DNA from 2 places in the Asaia spathodeae NBRC 105894 genome. Region 1 is predicted to be linked to the other one. Evidence: predicted binding sites of a transcription regulator. Region 1 holds the regulator's gene; the other holds the start of a gene.
The links. The regulator HrcA, encoded in region 1, represses chaperone genes, less so after heat shock. The targets are predictions, from matches to a motif close to GTTNGCACTCNCNNNNNGNGAGTGCNAAC.

Region 1 (3,408 bases):
CGATATTGGGTCTGAACCGCTCCATGGGTACGGGCTGGTCAAGGCGTTCATTGAGATCGGTCAGAGAAGCCGTATTGGTCACGAGTAGCGGAAAGCCGTCGGCAAAGCTGACACTCCCGAATGCGGCAGGTCGCGCCCGCTCTGGTGCGGCCATGTAGACGAGGCGACAGGGTGTTTCGAGAAAGGTGCTGACCCATTCCGCTGCCGCATCGCCTGCATCACGTGCCTCGATGTCACGGTCTTTCCACACGCTCACAAGCGCAAGGGGCGCGTCTGGCCCCGGTGGCACGAGCATGAGAGGCGTTGCCGTACCGCCTGACAGATAAAGATTTTCGCCCTCAAGGGCCGTGATGATGCGCGCCATCGCGGGATATTGGCGCTGCGTCATGAATTTGCCTTCCGGCGAGACCACCAGCCAGCGTCGGTCACCCCTTGGTCCCCATGGTTCCAGATTAAGCGCCGCAACATCGATGCGATGCAGGCTTTTGACTGGATGGATGTATAAGGCGGCAATACGGGTCACGAATACGACTCCAGATCCGGGTGGAACGGTAACAGGACCATGGCCCTTTCAGCCGGGCAGGTCACGCGAAAGGGCTGGGCATGATCGATCTCTCAAGCCTGCCGGGTGGTATGGATGCCCGTTCGGCCAAGGTGCTGCGCGAAATCGTCGAGCATTACATGGAGACGGGTGACCCGGTGGCGAGCAAGACTCTGGCCCAGAGACTGACGCCTTCTCTTTCTTCCGCCACGATACGCAATGTCATGGCCGAACTGACCCAGGCCGGTCTCCTGTTCAGCCCCCATGTGTCGGCAGGGCGTCTGCCGACAGAAAAGGGTGTGCGTCTATTTGTTGATGGCCTGCTCCAGTTCGGTGCGCTGGATGACACGGAGCGCGCGCAGATTGCCGGCAGACTCGCGCTGAAGGGGCGTTCGATGCAGGAGACGCTGGCCGAGGCATCATCGATGCTTTCCGGCCTCTCGGCTGCGGCGGGGCTCGTTCTGGCGCCGAAAGGCGATGGCGCGCTCAAGCACATCGAATTCGTGGCGCTTGGCCCAGGCAAGGCGCTCGTCATTCTCGTTGCTGCAGACGGGCAGGTCGAAAACCGTGTTATCGAGACGCCACCCGGTCTGCCGCCCTCGGCACTGGTCGAGGCCGGTAATTATCTCAACTCCCTGCTGGGCGATGTGACGCTGGCTGCGTTGCGTCAGCGTGTAGCGGCCAATCTTCAGCAGAATCGCTCCGATCTCGATTCTCTGGCTGCAAGCGTGATCGAAAGTGGTCTGGCCATGTGGGACGAGCAGCACGGTACGCTCTATCTGCGCGGTCAGGGAAATCTCCTGACAGACATTACCGAAATCGAGAAACTCACGACCATCCAGATGCTGTTCGAGCGGCTTGAAGCGCAGGAGACCATGCTGCGGCTTTTGCAACTGGCGCAGGATTCTGACGGGGTGCGCATCTATATCGGCGCCGAGAGCGGGTTTTTCGGCATGTCCGGTGTCTCGATGGTGGTGGCGCCAGCCCGCAATGAGAACAACCGGATTGTCGGTGCAATCGGGGTGATAGGCCCGACACGGCTCAATTATGGGCGCATCGTGCCGGTTGTGGATTACACGGCGCGTGTCATCGGTCGCTTGCTGAGCTGATATTATTTTTAAGAATTACTCGCAGTTTTCAGTTGCGACTGGTTCTCAAACGCTGTTAGGGTCGGCCCGTTCTGAAGTGGAATGGCTGATGATCGTCTGTTCGTGTAACGCCCTGACCAATCATGATATCGCCGACGCCGTTCGTCGGGGCGCCTCACGGCCAAACGAGGTCTATGCATCCAAGGGCTGCAAGGCCCAGTGTGGCAATTGCGTGCCCGGTGTGGTGTGTGCGCTGCGCAGTCTCATGCGCGAGCGCAAGGAAAACGCGCATCTGTTCCAGCAGGTCGAACAGGGGGGCGCTTCCGCCGCCTTTGCATGAGCGCATCGCTCTGAAAAAAGACATGAAAAAACCCGGCGAGCCGCAAGGCTGCCGGGTTTTTTCGTCACTCTTTTATCGCCCCCCAAGCCACGGGCCGGGATGGTGTCGATAGAAGGGTCTTATTCTGCCGTCTGCTCGGGAGCAGGCGAGGAGTTCAGCGTGATGTAGCGCTGGATGCCAACCTGCTTGATCAGATCGAACTGACGATCGATGAAGTCTTCATGCTCTTCCTCGTTGGCGAGGATGCGGATCAGCAGGTCACGCGACACATAGTCACGCACGCTTTCGCAATAGGCGATGCCTTCGCGCAGATCGGCCAGAGCCTTCTCTTCGAGCTTCAGATCGCAGGCCAGAATTTCCTCGACGCTTTCGCCAATCAGGATCTGGTTCAGGCGCTGCACGTTCGGCAGGCCGCCGAGATACAGGATGCGCTCGATCAGCCAGTCGGCATGACGCATCTCTTCGATGGACTCGTCATATTCCTTCTTGCCCAGCTTGGTCACGCCCCAGTGGTTCAGGGTACGGGCATGGAGGAAATACTGGTTGATGGCAGTCAGTTCGTTCGTCAGCTGAATGTTCAGATGCTCGACGACTTTCGGGTCTTTCAGCATGGGATGCTCCTTTCTCTGTCCTGTTGCGACAGGACGGCGCAAGGCCGCCCGTGACAGGCTGTGTGACGCTGTTCAAGCATAGAAAAAAATGCAGTGCAACAGAAATAACGAAGATAATAATTCCAGTATCGAAGTTGAGAATCACTCTCTTTATTTCTACAGAGTCAGTAAACGAAGTTGATTTTCAGTCGCAACAACGAAGCATATTCTGGAATATCTTTTCGCAACGAAAAACGCCCCGCAAAAGCGGGGCGTTTCAGGGGGCGGTGCCCCGGTACCGGCATTTTTCGGTGCGTCATCGCCTCTCGGCGACGGCGCATGGGTCAATCAGTAGCGCTTGCGCGAGGAGCCTTTGCCGTTGCCGACACCGCTGCTCTTGCGGAAGGCCGGACGATCGCCACTGCGATCCCCACCGCGCTCTCCGCCTCTGTCGCCGCCACGATCGCCACCGCGGAAGCCGCCCTTGCCACGAGGGGCGAATCCACCCTCACGCGGGCGGCGCGGGCCGCGCGGCGGGGCAGACGGGCCGGTCGGAGCCGAAGCCGGCTCGATCTTGGCTTCGTCAGCATCGGCGCCGGCAACGCAGGAGCGGAAACGCTCGGCGCTGTCGGGCGCGATTTCGAACAGGGTATGGTCCGTATCGATATGGATCGCACCGATCTCGCTCTTGGTCACACCGCCAAGACGGCAGATCAGCGGCACCAGCCATTTCGGATCGGCGCGCTCGGTGCGGCCAATCGCCAGGCTGAACCACTCGCCACCCATGCGGTCGACACGGCCCGTGAATTCACGCGGTGCGCGGTCGTCACGCATACCGCGTGCGGGAGC
Region 2 (3,408 bases), on a different contig from region 1:
CCTGAAGAGCCGTGCGGACGACCTTGGTCGGATCGATGATGCCAGCGGCCACCAGATCCTTGTACTCGCCGTTCTGGGCGTCGAAGCCGTGCGTGTACTCGTTGATCTCGAGCACCTTGCCAGCGATGACAGCGCCATCTTCACCAGCGTTGAACGCGATCTGGCGCAGCGGAGCCTGCAGGGCCTTGCGGATGATGTCCGCACCGACACGCTGGTCGTCGTTCTGGAAAGCCAGATCCTTCAGGGCAACGGAAGCGCGGGCAAGAGCCGTGCCACCACCCGGAACGATGCCTTCTTCAACAGCGGCGCGGGTTGCGTGCAGCGCGTCATCAACGCGATCCTTGCGCTCCTTCACCTCGACTTCGGTGCTGCCACCGACGCGGATGACGGCGACGCCACCAGCCAGCTTGGCCAGACGTTCCTGCAGCTTCTCGCGGTCGTAGTCCGAGGTGGTTTCCTCGATCTGCGCGCGGATCTGTGCACAACGGCCCTTGATGTCGTCCGTGTTACCGGCGCCTTCAACGATCGTGGTGTTTTCCTTCTCGATATGCACCTTCTTGGCGCGACCGAGCATGTCGAGCGTAACCGTCTCGAGCTTGATGCCGATGTCTTCGCTGATGACCTGGCCGCCCGTCAGGATGGCGATGTCTTCCAGCATGGCCTTGCGGCGGTCGCCGAAGCCAGGAGCCTTGACGGCAGCAATCTTGAGGCCACCACGCAGCTTGTTGACGACCAGCGTGGCAAGAGCCTCGCCATCGACGTCTTCTGCGATGATCATGAGCGGACGACCGGACTGCACAACGCTCTCGAGCAGCGGCAGCATCGGCTGAAGCGAGGACAGCTTCTTTTCATGGATCAGGATGTAGGGGTTATCCAGATCCGCCATCATCTTTTCGGCGTTCGTCACGAAATACGGCGAGATGTAGCCACGGTCGAACTGCATGCCCTCGACGACGTCGAGTTCGGTGTGCAGGCCCTTGGCTTCCTCAACCGTGATCACGCCTTCGGAACCAACCTTCTGCATGGCCTGCGAGATCATCTCGCCGATTTCATGCTCGCCATTGGCCGAGATCGTGCCGACCTGAGCCGTTTCGGCCGGGGTCGTGATCTTGCGGGTATTTGCCTTCAGCTCTTCAACAACGGCCGTAACAGCCTTGTCGATGCCGCGCTTAAGATCCATCGGGTTCATGCCAGCGGCAACAGCCTTGGCGCCCTCACGGATGATGGCCTGGGCCAGAACGGTCGCGGTGGTCGTGCCGTCACCAGCGATATCGTTGGTCTTCGAGGCCACTTCGCGCACCATCTGGGCGCCCATGTTCTCGAACTTGTCGGCCAGTTCGATTTCCTTGGCGACGGAAACGCCGTCCTTGGTGATGCGCGGTGCGCCGAAGCTCTTGTCCAGAACAACGTTACGACCCTTCGGGCCGAGCGTGACCTTCACAGCGTCAGCAAGGATATCAACGCCGCGCAGCATGCGCTGGCGTGCGTCAGCGCCGAATCTTACGTCTTTGGCAGCCATAGTCTTATCTCCAGTAGAGGTTCAGTTTGCGATAACGGGGAGGCTGGAAAATCAGCCGATCACACCCATGATGTCGCTTTCCTTCATGATCAGCAGCTCTTCGCCATTGATCTTCACCTCGGTGCCGGACCACTTGCCGAACAGCACACGGTCGCCAGCCTTGACGTCCAGTGCCACGAGCTGACCCTGCTCATTACGGGCGCCCGAACCTACGGAGACGACTTCGCCTTCCATCGGCTTTTCCTTGGCGGTGTCCGGAATGATGATGCCACCGGCCGTCTTCTGCTCGCCTTCAAGGCGACGAACGACGACACGGTCATGCAAAGGCCGAAAATTTGTCATTATGGATCGCTCCACTTTTCTCTAAGGCGGCGTCCTTGCTCAAAAGCAACGCCGCCGGTTTGCGCGCCCGCTTAGCCGCAGCGCGTTAGCACTCCCGATACGAGAGTGCCAAAGAGGTAGGAGAGCCCTCGCCTATCGTCAAGTGTCGTCGTCGGGACAAATGCTGTTTTTCATCGAAGCGTCACTCGCGTTTTGCTGGCTGTCGAGCCTCGCGCCATCAAGTTCGCGTGTCAGACGGCTGCTTTCGGCTTCAGACTTCAGGCGCTCCCCCCGGGTGCGACCGAACAGGGCCCGGTTTTCCTCGGCCTTGCGAGCATCCTTCTCGCGCGCCAGACGTTTGCGCACTCGACGCAGATTGACGATTTCAGTCATGGTGATCGTTGATCCTGCCTTTGAGCGAACAAGAAAGAAGGAGGGTCGGTCCATGGGACGCCTGATATCCCTTACTGCCTCGGACACCCATCATTTCGCAGCCTACGAGGCAGGAGAGCCAACCGCCAGTCGCGCACTGGTCGTGGTGCAGGAAATTTTCGGCCTGACGGACCATATCCGTGCTGTCTGCGACGAACTGGCTGACAGGCACGGCTATCATGTCATTGCGCCGGCCTTGTTCGACCGAGCCAGACGCGACGCAGTTCTGCCTTATGATGGCGAGGGCATTCAGACAGGCCTCGATTTGCGCGCCCGGATCAGCCCTGACGGACTTCTGGCCGATGTTACGGCCAGTGCCCATGCCCTCAACCGCCACGGCCATCAGAAGGTCGGCATTCTTGGCTTCTGCTGGGGAGGACTGGTGGCATGGGAAGCCGCCACGCGCACGCGTGAATTTGCCGCCGCCGCCGCCTGGTATGGGGGCGGTATTGCCGCTTTGAGCCATGAGAAGCCCCATTGCCCGGTTCAGCTCCATTTCGGTGGCGAGGATGACCATATCCCACATACCGATATCAACACCATTCGCGAGAACCGGCCCGAGGTCGAGATCTTTGTCTATGACGATGCTGGGCATGGTTTCGGCTGTGACGACCGCCCGAGTTTCAACAAGTACGCCCGCGACCTCGCCCATGAGCGCAGCATGGCGTTTTTTGCCACCCATCTCTGATAACCGAAAGCGCGACAATGTCTGCAGATAAAACACCCGTAAATCCGCTGGTCGACAGCCCCGAGCGCGACGCCCGTATCAAGGCCAAGGCGCAGGAACTCTGGGAGGCGGATGGCAAGCCCGGCTGCGGCGCCGACGCCTATCTTGAGAACGCATCGGAGATCATCGGTATGGAGGAGAATCCTCATGCCGGTGAAATTCCGGTCAAGGATCTGCCAGAGCCTAAATTTGCCGATGTTCAGGTGGAAAATGCGGAAATCCAGAAGAATCTGGGGGAGTTTCCTGAAAGACAGACCGATCAGGGCGACCGCGAGCACTTCCCCGAGAAAGAAAACGAGTCGTCCTGACAGATCAGGAGCAGGGATAAAGGCTCGGATGCCTTTATCCACACCGCTGCAGCTTTTTAGCGCAGCACGCGCCCGGCGACGGCATCGAGCTTGTCGAGAAG

Region 2: a site for HrcA is predicted at 1,946-1,974, ahead of groES (co-chaperone GroES). Genes of this name have one in related genera too.

What each region holds. Positions count from the first base shown of each region.
Region 1 is NZ_BAPY01000002.1:135,006-138,413, reverse strand. It holds gene AA105894_RS02230 (MOSC domain-containing protein) at 1-523, opposite strand, end outside; gene hrcA (heat-inducible transcriptional repressor HrcA) at 604-1,650, shown strand; gene AA105894_RS02220 ((2Fe-2S)-binding protein) at 1,739-1,969, shown strand; gene bfr (bacterioferritin) at 2,089-2,580, opposite strand; gene AA105894_RS02210 (DEAD/DEAH box helicase) at 2,908-3,408, opposite strand, start outside.
Region 2 is NZ_BAPY01000004.1:188,403-191,810, forward strand. It holds gene groL (chaperonin GroEL) at 1-1,519, opposite strand, end outside; gene groES (co-chaperone GroES) at 1,571-1,861, opposite strand; gene AA105894_RS04400 (DUF4169 family protein) at 2,000-2,233, opposite strand; gene AA105894_RS04405 (dienelactone hydrolase family protein) at 2,286-2,960, shown strand; gene AA105894_RS04410 (DUF2934 domain-containing protein) at 2,978-3,307, shown strand; gene AA105894_RS04415 (S-methyl-5'-thioadenosine phosphorylase) at 3,364-3,408, opposite strand, start outside.